Regions from separate parts of the Streptomyces sp. NPDC093094 genome, predicted to be linked through region 1. Evidence: riboswitches for the same ligand, from Rfam matches in the RefSeq annotation. Region 1 holds a riboswitch; each other region holds the start of a gene.

What was found. A riboswitch is a leader RNA that binds a small molecule or an ion and turns the genes downstream of it on or off. The one in region 1 is predicted to bind cyclic di-AMP.
Region 2: another riboswitch for cyclic di-AMP. It lies ahead of ACIQGV_RS20840 (transglycosylase SLT domain-containing protein); the one in region 1 lies ahead of ACIQGV_RS26920 (transglycosylase family protein).
Region 3: another riboswitch for cyclic di-AMP. It lies ahead of ACIQGV_RS06515 (C40 family peptidase); the one in region 1 lies ahead of ACIQGV_RS26920 (transglycosylase family protein).
Region 4: another riboswitch for cyclic di-AMP. It lies ahead of ACIQGV_RS34055 (M23 family metallopeptidase); the one in region 1 lies ahead of ACIQGV_RS26920 (transglycosylase family protein).

The regions. Positions count from the first base shown of each region.
Region 1 is NZ_JBIVOX010000013.1:105,201-110,029, forward strand. It holds gene ACIQGV_RS26905 (DUF501 domain-containing protein) at 1-63, opposite strand, end outside; gene ACIQGV_RS26910 (septum formation initiator family protein) at 105-581, opposite strand; gene eno (phosphopyruvate hydratase) at 700-1,986, opposite strand; gene ACIQGV_RS26920 (transglycosylase family protein) at 2,217-2,918, opposite strand; cyclic di-AMP (ydaO/yuaA leader) riboswitch at 2,922-3,100, opposite strand; gene ACIQGV_RS26925 (transglycosylase family protein) at 3,284-4,285, opposite strand; gene ACIQGV_RS26930 (cytochrome P450) at 4,470-4,829, opposite strand, start outside.
Region 2 is NZ_JBIVOX010000009.1:154,040-158,868, forward strand. It holds gene ACIQGV_RS20835 (HAD family hydrolase) at 34-858, shown strand; gene ACIQGV_RS20840 (transglycosylase SLT domain-containing protein) at 871-1,341, opposite strand; cyclic di-AMP (ydaO/yuaA leader) riboswitch at 1,347-1,522, opposite strand; gene ACIQGV_RS20845 (polyprenyl synthetase family protein) at 2,825-3,835, shown strand; gene ACIQGV_RS20850 (outer membrane lipoprotein carrier protein LolA) at 4,121-4,829, shown strand, end outside.
Region 3 is NZ_JBIVOX010000003.1:105,715-110,543, reverse strand. It holds gene ACIQGV_RS06525 (ATP-dependent Clp protease proteolytic subunit) at 53-685, shown strand; gene ACIQGV_RS06520 (hypothetical protein) at 693-1,001, shown strand; cyclic di-AMP (ydaO/yuaA leader) riboswitch at 1,299-1,501, shown strand; gene ACIQGV_RS06515 (C40 family peptidase) at 1,505-1,978, shown strand; gene ACIQGV_RS06510 (ATP-binding protein) at 2,074-2,532, opposite strand; gene ACIQGV_RS06505 (helix-turn-helix domain-containing protein) at 2,746-3,615, shown strand; gene ACIQGV_RS06500 (DUF397 domain-containing protein) at 3,625-3,834, shown strand; gene ACIQGV_RS06495 (8-amino-7-oxononanoate synthase) at 4,021-4,829, opposite strand, start outside.
Region 4 is NZ_JBIVOX010000023.1:39,873-44,701, forward strand. It holds gene ACIQGV_RS34040 (helix-turn-helix domain-containing protein) at 1-592, shown strand, start outside; gene ACIQGV_RS34045 (DUF6126 family protein) at 589-708, shown strand; gene ACIQGV_RS34050 (tyrosine-protein phosphatase) at 724-1,521, opposite strand; cyclic di-AMP (ydaO/yuaA leader) riboswitch at 2,036-2,193, shown strand; gene ACIQGV_RS34055 (M23 family metallopeptidase) at 2,198-3,193, shown strand; gene ACIQGV_RS34060 (SGNH/GDSL hydrolase family protein) at 3,468-4,253, shown strand; gene ACIQGV_RS34065 (TetR/AcrR family transcriptional regulator) at 4,294-4,829, opposite strand, start outside.

The DNA.
Region 1 (4,829 bases):
GAATGCCTCGACGTCCGCGTCGGTGGGCTCGGTGCGCGGAGTGGTCGGCGGGGGCGTTTCCATGCCTGTCTTTCTGTGGCGGTCGGTTCGCTGGGAGGGTGACCTCAGCGGTCGGCGGCGTCGGCCTTGTCGACGCCGTCCCAGACGTTGGAGTACCAGGGGCGGTCGGCCGCCCCCTGATCGGCGCGGGACTGCCGCACGGCGTCCGGGTCGACCACGATGAAGCCGGTCTCGCCGGGCATCACATGGTGCAGCCGCTCACGGATCCGCTGCTCGGCGTAGGCGTCGTCCTGCCAGCGCGCCTTGAGGTCGCGCAGCTGTTCGACGCGCTCCTCGGCCTGGTCCTTCCGCTGTTCCATGTCGGCGATCTCGGCGCGCTGGGCGACGTACTGCCGTATCGGGTAGGCCAGGGCGACGACCAGGGAGCAGACGACGAGGGCGAGCAGGGCCGCGCGGCCGGTCAGCCGGGAGCGGCGGGCCTGCCGCCGGGTCTGCGAACGGTAGACGCGGGCGGCGGTCTGCTCGCCGAGCAGTCTGATCCTGGTCGCGGTGGAGAACCGGTCCCGGTCCTTCACGGCCATGTCCAGCCTCCCGTTCACACGCGCGTACGTCCCCGCACACGGTACGGGACCGAGTACGGGGACGTACGTACGACTGGCTGGGGCCCCTGTCCGGGGCTCAGTCCTGTGTCCGGCGGGTTCAGCCCTTGAAGCGCGGGAACGCGCTGCGGCCGGCGTACACCGCGGCGTCGTCGAGGATCTCCTCGATGCGCAGCAGCTGGTTGTACTTGGCGACGCGCTCGGAGCGGGCCGGGGCGCCGGTCTTGATCTGACCGCAGTTGGTGGCGACGGCCAGGTCGGCGATGGTGACGTCCTCGGTCTCGCCGGAGCGGTGGGACATCATGCACTTGTAGCCGTTGCGCTGGGCCAGCTCGACGGCGTCCAGGGTCTCGGTGAGCGAGCCGATCTGGTTCACCTTCACGAGCAGCGCGTTGGCGGTGCCCTCCTCGATGCCGCGGGCCAGGCGCTCGGGGTTGGTGACGAACAGGTCGTCGCCGACGAGCTGGACCTTGTCGCCCAGCTTCTCGGTGATGATCTTCCAGCCGGCCCAGTCGTCCTCGAACAGCGGGTCCTCGATGGAGACGAGCGGGTAGGCCGCCACGAGCTCCTCGTAGTACTCGGTCATCTCGGCGGCCGAGCGGGACTTGCCCTCGAACTCGTACGCGCCGTCCTTGTAGAACTCGGACGCGGCGACGTCGAGGGCGAGCGCGATCTGCTCGCCGGGGACGTAGCCGGCCTGCTTGATGGCCTCGATGATGAGGTCGAGCGCGGCACGGTTGGAGTCCAGGTTCGGCGCGAAGCCGCCCTCGTCGCCGAGACCGGTGGACAGCCCCTTGGTCTTCAGGACGGACTTCAGGGTGTGGTAGACCTCGGCACCCCAGCGCAGGGCCTCGGAGAAGGACTCCGCGCCGATCGGGGCGATCATGAACTCCTGGATGTCCACGTTGGAGTCGGCGTGCGAGCCGCCGTTCAGGATGTTCATCATCGGCACCGGCAGCAGGTGCGCGTTCGGGCCGCCCAGGTAACGGAACAGGGGCAGGTCGCTGGCCTCGGAGGCGGCGTGGGCCACGGCGAGCGAGACGCCGAGGATGGCGTTGGCGCCGAGGGAGCCCTTGTTGTCGGTGGCGTCCAGGTCGAACATGGCCTGGTCGATCAGCCGCTGCTCGGTGGCGTCGTAGCCGACGAGCTCCGGGCCGATCTGCTCGATCACGGCGAGGACGGCCTTCTCGACGCCCTTGCCGAGGTAGCGGTTCTTGTCGCCGTCACGGAGCTCGATGGCCTCGAAGGCACCGGTGGAGGCGCCGGACGGCACGGCGGCACGACCCGTGCTGCCGTCGTCGAGGCCGACCTCGACCTCGACCGTGGGGTTGCCTCGGGAGTCCAGGATTTCCCGGGCTACGACGACGTCGATGGACGGCACGAGCATCTCCTTCGTGGATGTGACGCTGTTACGCAGAACCACGCGGCTCTGCGAGACGAGCCTAACCGGCTCCGGGGGATCGGCCAGCCGGTCGCCCACCTCGTGGACGGAAACCGAGAGTAAATTGTTTCCGAACGGAACAAATCGGTGGCCGTGAGCGGGTCCGGACATGACCCCGCCCCGGTGCGTACGGGGGAACACGCACCGGGGCGGGGAGCCCGGAGGGACGGAGCCGCTTACTTCAGGTGCAGCTGCTGGCCCGGGAAGATGAAGTCGGCGTCGTCGACGATGTCCTCGTTCAGCCGGAACAGCTTCTCCCAGCCGCCCTTGACCTCGTGCTTCTCGGCGATCGAGCTGAGGGTGTCGCCCTTGACGACCTTGTACTCGCCGTCACCCTTCTCGACCTTCTTGCCGGTCGGGGTGGTGACGGTCTTCTTGACGGCCGGGCGCTCCTGCGAGCGGGAGGCGCTCTGCTGCTCGGTCTCGCGGGGGGCGGGGGTGCTCTGCTGCTGCGTGGCACCGGAGCCGGAGCCGGAGGAGCTGTCGGAGCCGCCGCCGCTGTAGGGGGTGCTCGACAGGCCGACGCCGCAGACCGGCCAGGCGCCCTTGCCCTGGCCCGCGAGGACCTTCTCGGCGATCTCGATCTGCTGGGACTTGCTGGCCTGGTCGGCGCTGCCGGCGTACTGGGTGCCGCCGTACGCGGCCCAGGTGGACGCGGAGAACTGCAGACCGCCGTAGTAGCCGTTGCCGGTGTTGATGGACCAGTTGCCGCCGGACTCGCACTGGGCGACCGCGTCCCACTCGGAGACGGTGGCGGCGGAGGCGTTGCCGGCCACCATCAGCGGGGCGGCGACGGCTGCGCCGGTGACACCGGCGACGGCGATGGCGCGGGTGGCCTTGGACGGACGACGGTGCTTGCCCTTGCCGGAAAACAGCATGGAGGATCCCCTCACCGACGCCTGCGAGGTGAGCTGTCGGGTTCGGGCCGGTTGAGTTGCCCGGCCGCAGCCCTCACGAGCTGCGGCTTCACCCCGAGCCGATACCGGCGTCGAGTCTCCTCAACCACCGGGACCGGCACTTACCTTGGGTCCCCCGCTCCTGCCCACGGCGCATGACGCGACGACTGTTCCCGTGCTGCCGCTGGCAGGATTCGGCGTTGCGGCGGCCGGGGCTCACGTTGGCGAGCGGTCCCGACCGTAGACACGCGATCGGCGGAATTTCAAAGACGATCAGGGCCTCTGAGACTCATCCCACAGTTTCACCAAACCGGACATTTGGCGGCGAACCATGACCCGAACTCCCGCTACTTTTCGTCCGTTTCGCCCTCTACCGTGAGCGTCTGACCGGGGACGATGAGGTCCGGGTCGGCGCCGACGGTGTCCTGGTTCTCGGCGTACAGGCCCGACCATCCCCCCTGGAGCTCAAGGGAGTCGGCGATGCTCCAGAGGCTGTCGCCGGGAAGGACCGTGTACTCGCCGTCGGCGGCGTCCCGTGCGGCCGCGCCGCTGCGCGAGGCGTGACGGCCCGTGGAACCGCCCTCACGGCCGTCCGTCACGGCCTCCTCGTCGGCGCTGCCACCGCGGTGGCGGCCGGTGCCGGCGCCGGCCGTGGTGTCCGAAGAGGTGGCGTTCTCGCCGGACTTGTCCGCCTCGTCCCCGAAGGTCTCGGTCCGGGCGCTGTCGGGCTCGCGCGAGCCGCTCGGGGCGGGGGAGGTGTCGGAGCCGCTCTCCTCGTCGCCCTCGGACCCGGCGTCCGAGTCGGCCGAAGTGTCCTTCTTGGCCCCATCAGCCGACTTGTCCGACTTGGTCGACGGGGTGCCGGTCGACGGGGAGGAACTACCGGAAGAAGCGGACGAATCGGAAGTGTCGGTCAAGCCGGACCCACCCGACTCGTCGCCGGCCACGCCGGTGTCGACCTCCGCCGGGGCCGAGTCCTGGCCCAGCCCCGAGAGCGGCCCGCACGCCGGCCACGCCGCGACGCCCTGGTCCGCGAGGATGCGCTCGGCGACGGCTATCTGCTGCTGCCGGCTGGCCTGCTCGGGGCTCGGGGCGTACTCCAGCCCGCCGTGGTTCTCCCAGTCGGGCTGGGTGAGCGCCAGACCGCCGAAGTGGCCGTAGCCGTCGTAGGCGCTCCATGCGCCGCCGGTCTCGCATTCCGCGACGCGGTCCCACGTCGTGCCGTCCGCCGCGCTCGCGCCCGAGGCGCCCAGCAGCGGGATGGCGATGGCGGAGCCGGTCACTCCGGCCGCGACGAGAAGAGCCGGAGCCTGGCGGGGGCGACGGTGGCGACCGTTCCCGGAGAGCATGCGGAGACCTTTCGGGCGACGACGGGGACCGCGCGGCACATGAAGCGGGGCGCCGCGCTGATGGGTGAACGTATAGGCAGACGATCACTTGTCACAAGTTAATGCCGCACAGATCACGTGAAGATCACAGACTTGACGGGACGTCACCTTCGCTCGCGTCAGGATCGTGTGGTTGTGGGTGGTTTCATGCCCCGCTCTTCGCGGCCGGCGCGAACTCGACCGGCAGAGTCCGCAGCCCTCGCATGATGAGACCGCCGCGCCAGCGCAACTCGGACGGATCCGCCGCCAGCCGCAGATCCGGCAGCCGGGTCAGCAGCGTGGCCAGCGCGGTCTGTCCCTCCAGTCGCGCGAGCGGCGCGCCCAGGCAGTAGTGGATGCCGTGTCCGTACCCCAGGTGCTGGTTGTCGCGGCGGGACAGGTCGAGGGTGTCCGGGTCGGCGAACCGCGCCGGATCCCGGTCCGCGGCCGCCAGCACCACCAGCACGGGGTCGCCGGCCGCGATGTCCTGCCCGCCGATCGTCAGCGGCCGGGTCGCGAAGCGCCA
Region 2 (4,829 bases), on a different contig from region 1:
GTCGGCGTGCCGTGGTGTCCGTATTCTCTGATCATGGCCGCACCCACCGCATATGCCGAGCGCACCGCGTACTCACTCGTCGCCACCGACCTGGACGGCACGCTGCTGCGTGGCGACGACACCTTCTCCGACCGTTCGAGGGACGCTCTGGCGCTGGTGGCGGCTGCCGGTGCCCGTCATCTGGTGGTGACCGGGAGGCCGGCGCCCCGGGTGCGCCCGCTCCTGGAGGAGCTCGGCAGCACGGGGCTCGCGGTGTGCGGGCAGGGTGCGCAGCTCTACGACGTGGACGCCGACCGGCTGCTGTGGTCCGTCACCCTGGACCGGGAGCTGGCGGAGACCGCGCTCGGCAAGATCGAGGCGGAGGTGGGCCAGGTGTACGCGGCCGTGGACCAGGACGGTGTCGACGGGCTGACACTGATCGAGCCCGGGTACACGATGCCGCACCCCACGCTTCCGGCGGTCAGGGTCGAGCGCCGCGACGACCTGTGGTGCGAGCCGATCAGCAAGGTGCTGCTGCGCCACCACACGCTGAGCGACGACGAGCTGGCGGCGGTGGCGCGCGGGGCCGTGGGGTCGCTGGCCACGGTCACCATGTCGGGCCCCGGGACGGTGGAGCTCCAGCCGTGCGGGGTCACCAAGGCGACGGGGCTGGCGCTGGCCGCCCGGCATCTCGGCCTGACCCCCGCGGACACCGTCGCCTTCGGTGACATGCCGAACGACATCCCCATGTTCGACTGGGCCGCGTACGGCGTGGCGATGGCCAACGCTCACCCCGAACTCAAGGCGGTGGCCGACGAGGTCACCCGCTCGAACGAGGACGACGGCATCGCCGTCGTCCTCGAACGCCTCTACGGCTGAGGGCCGGGAGGATCAGTACGCGCCGAAGACGTTGTCGATGGAGCCGTAGCGGTCCGCCGCGTAGTTGCAGGCGGCGGTGATGTTGGCGACCGGGTCGTAGGGGTCGAACGCGGTGCCGGCCACGTGGTAGGCCGCGAAGGTCGGGTCGATGACCTGGAGCAGGCCCTTGGAGGGCGTGCCGGCGGCCGCGTTGGAGTCCCAGTTGTTGATGGCGAGGGGGTTGCCCGAGGACTCGCGCATGACGTTGCGGTAGATGCCGTCGTAGGAGCCCGGGATGCCGTGCTGGGACATGATGTCGAGCGACTGGCGGATCCACCCGTCGAGGGTGTTCGGGTAGACGGTCGCCGAGGCCGCGGCGGCGGGGGCGGCCGAGGCGCCGGTGGCGCCGACGAGCGGCAGGGCGAGCACGGCGGCGCCGACTCCGGCGGCGGCCAGGGCACGGGCGAGGCGGGGACGGCGGTTTGCAGGCGTGTTCGTACGCATGGGGACATTCCTCTCCGGCGCCTGCGAGGTGAGCTGTCGGGTTCGGGCGGAAAGGTGCCCGGCCGTGCCTGAAGAAGGCATGGCTTAACCCCGAGCCGTGCCGTACGTCGTAGCTGGTACGACGTGCGGACCGGCGACTTACCTGGGTCCCCCGCTCCTGCCGCTGCGGTGTTGGTCGGATGCCTTGGGCGGCGGCAGGATTCGGCGTCCACCCGGCTGCCGGAACGTATGCGAGAGCGCATGAGGGAAACAAGTTCAGGATTCGCACAAAGTGCCGATCAAGCATGATCCAGGATCTTTACGGCACTTGATCCTTTATGGCCCTTGAGGCCCAATTGCACGGCAGAGTGGCTTTTTGGGTGTGGGGGGCGTGCCGGTCGCGGAGGGTCTGCGAGGTGAGCCAACTCACCGTCAGTCGCAAGAGTGGCAATTCGGGCATCACGCCCAACTCTGCCTCAAATGGCCGCTCGTGGGATCTGCTTCTCCCGGGCGTGGATCGCGGCGTCCGGGGCGGGCTCGGGACGCCGCGCCGCGGGCCGGTATCCGGACGCCGTGCGTCGCCGGTCACATCACGCACCCCCGGCCGGCTGGATCCTGCCCGCGGTCCGTGCCCCGTTCCCCGGCCGGGGCGCCGTGCGGACGTGCCCCCGGTGTGCCGGCGGGTCCGGCGCTCCGCGGGTGGCCGGTGCGGCGGAACCCTGGAGGGCGTGCGTCATCGGCGTCACGGTCGGTGGGGGGCGGGTGGCGGGCCGCGGTCGGGGCGCCGGCGGGGCCGGGGGCGATCGGGTCGTGCACCCGGCCGGCGGGAAGGCGCTCCGGCGGCCGGAGGGTGCTGTCGCGGCACGGGCCGTACCGGCCGGTCGGGTGGTGCCCGGGGAACGCGGGGCTGTCCGGTGTCGGGGGGGCCCCGGCGCGGCGGGGGGGGGGCGCCCCCCCGGCGCCCCGGGGGGGGGGGGGGGGGGGGGGGGGGGGGGGGGGGGGGGGGGGGGGGGGGGGGGCCGGGGGGGGGGGGGGGGGGGGGGCCCCCCCCCGGCCGCCGGGGGGCCCCCCGACACCGGACGGACAGGGGTGCGCAGGTCCTCGTGAGGCACGTGAGGCGTCTCGCGGGGGAAGGGTGTAAGGATGCGCGGGAGCGTGATCCCGCCGGCCTCGGTGGACCCGGGGTGCCCTGCGGCGCGGCGGCTGTGCGCCGGGTCGGGGCGCGGCGTCGGGTCGGGGTGTGGCGCCGGGGTGCGGGGCGCGGTGCTGACGTGGGGTGCGGCGCCGCTGCGAGGCGCGGATCACTACTTCCTGGTAAGTCGATAAATGTCCGTTCCTATCGATTGATCAGCAACATACCGGTCGTGCCGCGATACCGCCCGGCCTGCGGGGTGGGCGGCGACAGTGATCGAATCGTGACCGGATACGCTGACTTGAGTGATGGCAGCGACCTATCGACATACCGCGTAATCGCCAGTAGACACCAGCAGACAGGAGACCCCTCGTGACCGTCGTCGGGCCGTTCGGGCTGAGCGTGCGGGACCAGGCTCTGGAAGCCGATGTCCAGGCCGGATTGGCGGCTGTCGAGGAAGGGCTGCTCGAAGCCACCAAGAGCGGGGTCCCCTTCATCACCGAGGCCGCCCAGCATCTGGTGCGGGCGGGCGGCAAGCGCTTCCGGCCGCTGCTCGTGATGCTCGCGGCCCAGTTCGGCGACCCCTACGCGCCCGGCGTCGTACCGTCCGCGGTGGTGGTCGAGCTGACCCACCTCGCCACGCTGTACCACGACGACGTGATGGACGAGGCGTCCGTGCGCCGCGGCGTGCCCAGCGCCAACACCCGCTGGGGCAACTCGGTGGCCGTCCTCACCGGCGACTTCCTCTTCGCCCGCGCCTCGCACATCCTGGCCGACCTGGGACCCGAGGCGGTGCGGGTCCAGGCCGAGGCGTTCGAGCGCCTGGTCACCGGCCAGATCCTGGAGACGGCCGGCCCGGCCGACGACCGCGACCCGGTCGACCACTACCTGGACGTCCTCGCCGGCAAGACGGGCTCGCTGGTCGCCGTCTCCTGCCGGTTCGGCGCGATGATGTCCGGCGCCGACGAGACGATCGTCGACGTGCTGACCCAGTACGGCGAGCGGCTCGGCGTCGCCTTCCAGCTCGCGGACGACGTCCTCGACATCGCCTCCGACTCCCACGAGTCCGGCAAGACGCCCGGCACCGACCTGCGCGAGGGCATCGCGACCCTGCCGGTGCTGCGGCTGCGCGAGCGGGCGGCCCGGCTGGGCCTCGCCGAGGACCTCGCGCTGTGCGAGCTGCTCGACTCCGACCTCACCGACGACGCCCGGCACACCGAGGCGCTCACCGCGCTGAGGGCCCACCCGGCGCTGGAGCAGGCCCGCCGCGACACCGTCCGGTTCGCGGAGGAGGCCCGTTCGGCGCTTGCGCCGCTGCGGGAGTGCGACGCCAAGGCGTCGCTCCTGGAGCTGTGCGACGCGGTGGTCCACCGGGCCGGCTGACACCCCCCGTCCGGCACGTGCGGCCGGGACCGCGCACCTGTACACCAGGAGGGCGGCGCACCCCTTCGACCCCTACGGGTCGGGGGAGTGTGCCGCCCTCAGGTGTCATACCGCAGTAGTACGCGGAGTTGGCTCCGCGGAGTGACGCCCCGACGACTTCCGTTTGGTCAGATTGGAGACAGACGGAAAACACCACTCCTCACCGAATCGGGTGAGAATGGCGGCTCAGGGTGAACAGTGCGCATCGAGCTGAACGGCCGCCGCCGACACGGAGGTAGGGCACACATGGCACCGTACGAATCCGACGAGAGCATCACCGCCTCGGAGACCGAAGTCCCGCGCGGGCGACGCAGGGCCGCGCGGTATGTCGTCCCGCTCGCGGTCACCGGAGTGGCGGTGGCGACCATCGGGCTCGTCCCGGCCCTGGCCGACTCCGGCAGCCCCGACCTGCCCGAGATCAGCGCCGAGCAACTCGTCCAGAACATCGCCGAGTCCGACACCGAGCAGCTGTCCGGCACGGTCCGCATCAACACCGACCTCGGCCTGCCCGACCTCGGCGGACTGGAGAGCGGTCTGTTCTCCGGCGCCGCCTCGGGCGGCGACGGCGGCGAGGGCTCCGCGGCCGACCCGTCGACCCGCCTCACCGAGCTGGTCAGCGGCTCGCACACCCTGCGCGTGGCCGCCGACGGCCCGGACCGCCAGAAGGTGTCGCTGCTCCAGGAGGCCGCCGAGTACAGCGTCATCCACAACGGCAAGGACGTCTGGGGCTACGACAGCAGGTCCAACGAGGTCCACCACTCCACGAGCGGCGGGACCGGCGAGGCCGAGGACGTGCCCGCCACGCCCAAGGACTTCGCCGAGGAGGCGCTGAAGGCGGTCGACGAGACCACGTCCGTCACCGTCGACGGCACCGCCCGGGTCGCAGGCCGCGACGCCTACAAGCTGCTGATCAAGCCCAGGCAGTCCGGCTCCACCGTCGGCGCGATCAGCATCG
Region 3 (4,829 bases), on a different contig from region 1:
GTACGTCCTGTACATTTTTCACAGAGCATCCCCGCCGAGGGAGACGTGAGCCATGACCCGACCGTCCGCCCGCCATGTCCTGCCCGGGCTCACCGGGGGCACGAGCCTCGGACCACGCACCCGGGACCCGTACGCGAAGCTGATGGAAGAACAGATCGTCATGCCGGGCACGCCGCTCGACGACACCGCGGCGAACGACGTGACGGCGCAGTTCATGCACCTGGAGCACAAGGGCCCCGACGGCATCTCCCTGTACGTCAACTCGCCGGGCGGCCCGTTCGGCCCCATGACGGCCGTCCACGACACGATGCCGCACGTCGCCCGCGACGTGGAGACGGTCCGCCCGGGCCGGGCCGGCACGTCCGCCGCGGTCCCGCCGGCGGCCGGCACCCCGGGCAAGCGGTACGCCCTCCCGGGCGCCCGCACGGTGCTCCGTCAGCCCGCCCTGCCGGAACCGCCGGAGGGGCGGGCCGGCGACCCGGTCATCCGGGCGGAGGAACAGCCGAGGGCGCGGTCCCGGCCGGAGGAGATGCTCGCGCGGCACACCGGGCGGAGCCGGGAGCGGGTGAGCGCGGACATCGGGCACGAGCGGGTCCTCACCGCCCAGGAGGCCCTGGAGCACAGACTGGTGGACCGGATCACCCCGGGCCGTGCGGCCGTCCCCGCTCCCCCGGCCGGAGAGTGAGGCGCCGGTGCTGCCGCCCGAGCTTCCGCCGCTGCCCGCCCTGACCCGGGCGGAGGGCGAGCTGATCGACCGTTACCTGGAGACGGTCGACCTGCTCGGCCGGATCAACCCCGCACACCACGGGGACACCTACCGCGGGCTGCGGGCCGCCCAGGCACTGGTGCGCAAGGCGGCCGAACTGCGTGACGCGCTGGCCCTGATGCATCAGCGGGGCGAGACCGAACTGCACGCGCCCACTCTCGCGCGGGCGCTGCGCGTCCTGGACGGGGAGCGCCGCACGGCGCGTGTCGTGCTGCCCTCGCGCCCCGACGACTGAACGTCCGGACCAGCCGTTAAACGGACCGAATGACGTACCCCCTTCTGGACTACGAATTCATCGTTCTGCGGGACCTTCAAAGTTGCGCGACACGCCCGCCGTTGGGGCGGAGGAATGCGCTCCGGCGCTGGTCCGAGGGGTATTCGCGGTCTTGACAGACGTCCGTCGATCAAGCTGTCCACCCGAACGGGTGAACGGTGAGTAACAACACAAATCCCCGGTTCCGTTGGGTATTTCGGACACTTGTGAGTGAAGATCCCTGTCTGACGACAAGCCCCCGCCACCGCGGCGGGGCGGTCCGGGCGGACGCCGAGTCCTGCCGCCGCCCGGATGACCGGTCGACAGGAGTGGATCGGCAGGAGTGGAGGACCCAGGCATGACGGGTCGCCGGAGCGCATGCTCCGAGCGGTCCTTGGGGTGAAGCCGCCTTCGGGCGGCCGGGCAACTTCGCCAGCCCGAATCCGACAGGTCATCCTTCACAGGCGGCTGACGAAGGGTTGCGCATGACCGCGCAGAATCGTGTCCCGTCGCTCATGGCCCGGGCCGGTACGGCCTCGGCCCTGACCATCGCCGCCGTGGGCGGCTCCCTGGTCATCCCCGGTGTCGCCGCCGAGGCCCAGGCCACCACACCGGCGACGAAGGCGCTCCAGATCGCCGCCTCCAAAAAGGGTTCACCGTACAGCTACGGCGCCACGGGGCCGCACCGGTTCGACTGCTCCGGGCTCACGCTCTACTCGTACAAGAAGGCGGGCAAGTCCCTGCCGCGCACCGCCGCCCAGCAGTACAACAAGACCCGCCACATCTCCGCGAAGAACCGCAGGGCGGGCGACCTGGTGTTCTTCCACTCGGGTTCGAACGTCTACCACGTGGGCATCTACGCCGGGAAGAACAAGCTCTGGCATGCCCCGAAGACCGGTGACGTGGTGAGGCTGCAGAAGATCTGGACGAGCAGCGTCTGGTACGGCCGCGTCAGCTGACCCGTTCCCGGGCGGTACGGCCCCCTGACAGGCCGTCACCGCCCGGGTCCGGCCGCCTGCGCCCCCGGGAGGCACCCGCAGTGCCTCCCGGGGGCTCACGGCTCCTGCTGGCCCGCCGTGGTCACCGGCCGGGCCGGGACGGTCCACGGCAGCTCGATGGAGACCGTCTTCCCGCCCTCGCGCGTGGGGCGCACCCGCAGCCTGCCGCCGCACTCCGCCGCCAGCCAGCGGATGATCACCATGCCGCGGCCGTTGTCCTGCTGCACCGCGGCCGGCAGCCGCTTGGGAAACCTGGGATGGCTGTCGGTGACCCCGATGCGCAGATGCTCGTCACGCTCCAGCAGCATGTCCACCGTGAAGGTGGGCGACTGCCCGAAGGTGTGCTGCACGGCGTTGGTGGCCAGCTCGGAGACGATCAGCCGGATGGTGTCGGCCACGTCCGTGTCCGACGGCAGGCCCCACTCCGCCAGAGTCCCGATGACATACCCACGGGCCGCGGAGACCGAGGCGGGATCGCTCGGCAGAGTGACGGATGCTTCCAGGTGGTCTGCCATGACGACGTCGTCCCTTTCCCACGGGACCGAGGTCCGACAAGGATCGGCTGGTTCGAGTACGGTCCCGGACTGGTGCTTCGTCCGCCAGACTGCCACCAGCGGGCCGGTCCCGGTGCCGATCCACCAAGATATGCATATATCTGTCGCTCGAAGCGGTGAACTCTGCGACGGCAGACCGTATTTGGGTGGCCCGGAAGGAGTAGGGAGTAGCCCATGCAGCACGGTCCCGCGGTACGTCGCCGAAAGCTCGGCGCGGAGCTGCGCGCTCTGCGCGCCCGCACGGGGCTCACCAGCGGCGAGGCGGCCCTTCTGGTGGGCTGGCATCAGTCGAAAGTGAGCCGGATCGAGACGGGCGCGAGTGGCGTGAAACCGTCCGACGTGCGGTTACTCCTGGACGCCTACGGCGTCAGGGACCCCGAGCTGCGCGAACTGCTGCTGATGCTGGCGGGCTCCGACGAGGGAAGCGGCCGGCACCACTGGTGGCACGCCTACCGCGGGGTGCTGCCGCCCGCCTACCGGGACTTCATCAGCCTGGAGTCGCAGGCCAGCGCGATGCGCACCCTGGAGACGTCGGTCGTGCCCGGGCTGCTCCAGACCCCCGAGTACGCCCGCGCGGTGACCCGGTCCACGGTGGGCGGCCTCGACGGTGAGCCGGAGGAGCGGCTGGAGGCCCTGGTGCAGGTGCGGCTGGCCCGGCAGGAGGTGCTGCGGGCGCTGCCGCCGCTGGAGCTGAGCGCGGTGCTGGACGAGGCCGTGCTGCACCGGGAGGTGGGCGGTCCCGAGGTGATGGAACGCCAGGTGGTACGGCTGCTGGAGGCGGCGCGGCTGCCGCAGGTGCGGATCCAGGTGCTGCCCTTCTCCGCGGGGGCGCATGTCGGCATCACCGGGCCTTTCGTTATCTTCTCATTTCCGCGCACCTCCGATCTGGATGTGGTTGTTCTCGACCACATGACGAGTAGCCTCTATCTCGAACGGAAAGAAGACCTGGAGGCATACAGCCATGCCTTCAGCACCCTTCAGGAACACGCCCTTTCACCCGAGGACTCGTTGGATTACATCGCCGGGACAGTTGACGGCGCATAGGGAGGCACCATGACTGCACTGCCTCGGAACGTACCCTCCAGTAATCGGCTGCACGGCGCGCGATGGCTGCGCAGCAGCTACAGCACGGGAGCGAACAACTGCGTCGAGACGGCCCGCTGGGCGGGCCGTCTCGCCGTGCGCGACTCGAAGAGGCCGGAAGGACCCGCGCTGCTCTTCTCCCCCGAGAGCTGGGCGGGTTTCACGGCCGCATTCCACTGACGGCCGTTCCCGGCCGTCCGGAAACCGATGGTTCCGAAACGGGCCGACGGTTCCGAAACGGATCGCCCCGAGACCGGCCATTAGACCGGTCGTTCTGAAACCGATCGTTCTGGAAACGGGGCGATTCTGAATACCGATCAATTCTGAAAACGGATCATTTCAGGAACACGGCCGTGGAACGCCGACTCACGGTCGCGTCTCGCCGATCACCCGTACAGCGCGTTCGATCTGTTCCCCGGAGAGGTCCGCACGGGCGGTCAGCCGCAGCCGGGAGATGCCGTCCGGCACGGAGGGCGGGCGGAAGCAGCCCACCGCCAGACCCGCCGAGCGGCAGTCCGCCGCCCATTGCACGGCCTGCTCCGGGGACGGAGCCCGCACCGAGACCACCGCCGCGTCCGGCCGTACCGCCTGATGGCCCTCGGCCGTCAGCCGGGCGTGCAGTTCGGCCGCGACCTCGCGCGCCCGCGCCGCCCGCTCGGGCTCGCGGCGCAGCAGCCGCAGCGCGGCCAGCGCCGCCCCGGCCGCCGCGGGGGCGAGCCCGGTGTCGAAGATGAAGGTCCGGGCCGCGTTGACCAGGTGGTCGATCACCCGTGCGGGTCCGAGCACCGCGCCGCCCTGGCTGCCCAGGGACTTCGACAGGGTGAGCGTCACCACGACGTCCTCGGCGCCCGCCAGACCGGCCGCGTGTGCCGCGCCGCGCCCCCCGTCGCCGAGCACGCCGAAGCCGTGCGCGTCGTCCACCACCAGGCCGGCGCCGTGCTCCCGGCACGCCTCGGCGTAGGCGGCGAGCGGGGCCGCGTCACCGTCGACCGAGAAGACCGTGTCGGACACCGTGACGGCGGGGCCGTCGTGCGTGCCCAGGGCCTTGCGGACGGCGTCCGGGTCGGCGTGCCCGACGACCTGGGTGACGCCCCGGGCCAGCCGGCAGCCGTCGATGAGGGAGGCGTGGTTGCCCGCGTCGGACACGATCAGCGAGCCGTGCGGGGCCAGGGCCG
Region 4 (4,829 bases), on a different contig from region 1:
GCCGGTCGCCGACCTGCCCGCCCTGGCGCCCCAGCTGCGCGCCCTGCGCCGGCGGGCCTCCCTCACGCTGGAGGCCGCGGCGCGGTCCGCCGGGCTCTCGCCCGCGCACCTGTCCCGGCTGGAGACCGGGCAGCGCCAGGCGTCGCTGCCGATGCTGCTCGCGCTCGCGCGCATCTACGGTACGACCGTCTCCGAGCTCCTCGGTGAGCGGGCCGCCGACCGGGACGCCGTGGTGCGCGCCGCGGACATGGAGCCGACCCGGGCCGGCGGCTGGACCTACTGGCAGGCGGGCTCGTCCGGGCGCGGGATGCAGGCCCTGCGGGTGCGTGTGCCGCACGGCTCCCAGGGCGACATCGTGCGGGTGCACCCCGGCGAGGAGTGGCTGCACGTCCTGACGGGGCGGCTGCGGCTGCGCCTCGGCGACACCACGCATCACCTCGGTCCCGGGGACAGCGCGCACTTCGACTCGCTGACCCCGCACCGCATCGCCGCCGAGGACGAGGCCGGCGTCGACCTCCTCTTCGTCCACACCCTGCTGCAGAGTCCCGCGGCCGCGCTGTGCCTCGGGCCCACGACGGGAGACATGCCATGAGCGACATCGAACAGAAGTTTCCCCGCACCCTCTGGGTCCGACTGCTGATCTACATCGCGGCCGGGCACGTCTTCGCCGGCTTCCTCTATCTGCTGTTCGCGGTGGGCGCCGAGTAGGGCGGCGGCCGGGCGTCAGTCGAGCAGCCGGTCCCGCAGGCGCTCGCGGATCCCGGGCGTCACACCCAGCCCCCGCTCCAGGTAGCCCTCGACTCCGCCCCAGGTCTCCTCGACCGTCTCCAGCGCCGCCGTCAGGTACTCGGCGCGGGCCTCGAACAGAGGGCTGAGCAGCTCCATGACCTCGGGCGAGTACGCGGAGGCGGCGTCGCCGTTGCGGCGCACCTTGTAGCGGCGGTGCTTGGCGTTCGACTCCAGGTAGTCGGCGAGGATCGCCTCGCGCTCGACGCCCAGGGCGAGCAGCGTCACGGCGATCGACAGGCCGGCCCGGTCCTTGCCGGCCGCGCAGTGCATGAGCGCGGGGACGCTGTCCTCGGCGAGGGCGTGCAGTACGCGCGCGTGCTCGGCGGTGCGCTCTCTGACGATCATGCGGTACGAGGCGATCATCCGGCCGGCCGCCTTGCCGTCCGCGAGGATCGAGCGCAGCAGCTCCAGGTCGCCGTCGCGCACCATCTTCCAGAACTCGGCCCCGTCCGCCGGGTCGCTCAGCGGAAGGTTGACGTTGCGCACGCCCGGCAGCGTCACGTCCGGGCCCTCCAGCTTCTGGTCCGCCGCGTTGCGGAAGTCGAAGATCGTGTGCAGGCCCAGGGAGGAGAGGAACACCGCGTCCTCGGCGGTCGCGTGCGCCAGATGTCCGCTGCGGAAGAGCACGCCCCGGCGCACCCGGCGCCCGTCGACCGTCGGCAGTCCTCCCACGTCACGGAAATTGCGCACTCCGGCCAGCTCGGGCTCGGTCGACGGGACCTGCTGCGTCACGGTGGCTCCCTCCGGTCGGCCCCGCCGGCGCGGCTCGTCCGGCGGGCGCTTCGATGACCATACGACATGGCTTCCTGAGGCAACGGGTTGTCCGCGTCCCGTCCGCACACGCCCACAGACTGGATCAAAACGGACCTTATGTCCGTATGGTTCCGCGCCGCGCCCCCGTGTGAGCGCGGGGGATTTCCCGACGCGCGCCACTTCTGCACCTTCTGTCCGTATTGACTCCTTCATTCCAACTCGCTCTGGAATAAAGGAACCTGGAGAGGTGTCACGTGAGGAGCGTCATAACCGTGACCGTGCGTCGTCGGTCATGTCCACGTAATCAAGGGCCTTCTCAAGGGAGTTTGAGGAATCCGGCGGAGCCGTCGTGCACGGAGGGTGACCGGGAATTTCCTTTACGGATCAAGAAGAAGGGCTTCGGGCGGAACCTCTTGCTTGTCCCTTTGCGCCTTGCTCGCTTACGTTCGCCACCGATCCGGACGGACGCCCAATCCTGCCGCCGACCGGAGCCCGCACAAACCCACCCGTCCACGGCAGGAGCGGGGGACCCACAGGTACGACTGCCTGTTCCGGTCTCCGGAACGGCTCGGGGTTAAGCCGCGTCTCGGCGCGGCCGGACATCTCCAGTCCGCACCCGACAGCTCACCTCGCAGGCGCCGGAGAGGAATTCGCCATGCCCGCGAAGGGTAAGCACCGCCGTCCCAAGGCCCAGCGCCTGACCCGTTCCATCGCCGTCGCCGGTACCGGTGGCGCCGCGCTCGCCCTGCCGCTGCTGGCGGCCACCGGCGCGAACGCCGCGACCGGACAGTCCGCCCCGGACGCCGCCGTCCGGTCGGCCGCCACGGTCCAGAAGACCTCCGCGGCCACCGGGGCCGCCGAGAAGAAGTCGACCGCCCCGCGCGTCTATGCCGTGAAGCACGGCGACTACCTCTCGAAGATCGCCGACGAGCAGAACGTCCGCGGCGGCTGGCAGAAGCTGTACCAGGACAACCGTGAGGCCGTCGGCTCCGACCCCTCGATGATCCACCCGGGTCTGAAGCTCACCCTCGGCAAGAAGGCCGCGGCGGCGCAGTCCTGGAAGTCCTCCGACGCGGCGAAGCCGGCCACGCGCTCCTCCGGCTCCTCCTCGTCCTCGCAGTCCGCCGAGGCGTCGAAGTCCGCCGAGGCGTCGAAGTCCTCGGCCTCCGAGTCCTCGGCCTCTTCCTCCGCCCCCTCCTCCTCCGGCTCGTCCGCCGCCACCCAGGCGGACACCACCGCGGCGAGCGGCTACAGCGCCCCCGTCTCCGGCGCCGGAGTCGGCACCGCCTACCGCGTGGCGGGCAGCATGTGGTCCAGCGGCTACCACACGGGCGCCGACTTCGTCGTCCCGACCGGCACCTCGCTCAAGGCCGTCGGCGCGGGCACCGTCGTCTCCGCGGGCTGGGGCGGCGCGTACGGCAACCAGGTCGTCATCAAGCTGGCCGACGGCCACTACGCCCAGTACGCCCACCTGTCCTCGCTGTCCGTCTCCACCGGCCAGTCGGTGACCGCGGGACAGCAGGTCGGCCTCTCCGGCGCGACCGGCAACGTGACCGGCCCGCACCTGCACTTCGAGATCCGCACCACCCCGGACTACGGCTCGGACGTGGACCCGATCTCCTACCTCCGCTCGCACGGCGTCGCCATCTGACGTCCGTCGTCCGCGGCGTCGGCACCTGACGTCCGTCATCCGCGGCCGAAGGCCGGACCCCGTCCCCGGGGTCCGGCCTTCGGTGTGTCCGGAGTTCCCCGTTCCCGTTCCGCACCGGCAACAGGTCCGGACGGAGGGTTATTCCACGCTTGCCGAGACTTTAGGAGTGTCTTATCTCACCGCCCGTCAACCCCTGCCTACGGTCGCGTAGGTCACATTCGAAAGGGAATCATGGGCCGATGTGGCAGACGATTCGAAGAATGACAGCAGATCAGTGATCGGGTCGTACGTGGCGGTGGGGGACAGCTTCACCGAGGGCGTCGGCGACCCCGGTCCCGACGGGAGGTTCGTCGGCTGGGCCGACCGGTTCGCCGTGCTGCTCGCGGACCGGCGACCCGAGGGCGACTTCGAGTACACCAACCTCGCCGTGCGCGGGAAGCTGCTCGACCAGATCGTGGCGGACCAGGTGCCGCGGGCTCTCGAACTCGCCCCGGACCTCGTCAGCATCTGCGCGGGCGGCAACGACATCATCCGGCCCGGCACCGACCCCGACGACGTCGCCGAGCGCTTCGAGCAGGCGATCGCCGCGCTGACCGAGGCGGCCGGCACCGTCCTGGTGGCGACCGGCTTCGACACCCGCGGCGTGCCGGTGCTGAAGCATCTGCGCGGCAAGATCGCCACGTACAACGGACATGTGCGGGCGGTCGCCGACCGCTACGGCTGCCCGGTGCTCGACCTGTGGTCCCTGAGGTCCGTCCAGGACCGCCGCGCCTGGGACGGCGACCGGCTCCACCTCGGACCCGAGGGCCACACGCGCGTGGCGCTGCGTGCCGGGCAGGCCCTCGGCGTGGACGTGCCGGCCGATCCCGAGCAGCCCTGGCCGCCGCTGCCGCCCCGCGGCACGCTCGACGTCCGCCGCGACGACGTCCACTGGGCCCGCGAGTACCTCGTCCCCTGGATCGGCCGCCGGCTGCGCGGCGAGTCCTCCGGCGACCATGTCACCGCCAAGGGCGCACTGAGCCCGGACGACATCAAGCTCCGCATCGAGGCGGTGGCCTGACGGGGCCGGCGCGCGGCCGCGCGGGTCCGCAGGCCCTCCCTCAGCGCCGCCCCGTCAACGCCTCCGGCGTCAGCCCCAGTTCGCGGGCCAGCGCCTCGTCCACCCACTCCGTCGCCCGGGCCCGGGACACCGCGCCCGGGTAGGAGGTCAGCTGGACGGCGAGGCCGTCGAGCAGCGCGGTCAGACGCAGGGCGGCGCCCGCCGGGTCGGGGCAGCGGAACTCCCCGGCGGCGACGCCCTCGGCGATGACCTCCGTCAGCGCGGCCTTCCACCGGCGGTCGAGGTCGCGGGCGACGTCCCGCAGGGCGGGCTCGCGCAGGGACACCGCCCAGCCCTCGATCCACAGCCGCCAGCCCTTGGCCTGGCCGGTCGGCGCGTACCAGCGCACCGCACCCCGCAGCCGCCGCAGCGCGGAGGTCCGGCGGCCGAGCAGCCCCCGCAGGTGGGCCAGGTCCCCCTCGGCCGCATGGGTGAACGCGGCGGCGACCAGCTTCTCCTTGGAGGAGAAGTGATAGAGCACGAGTGCGTTGCTCACGCCCAGCGCCGAGGCCACGTCGGCGATCCGCACCGAGGCCA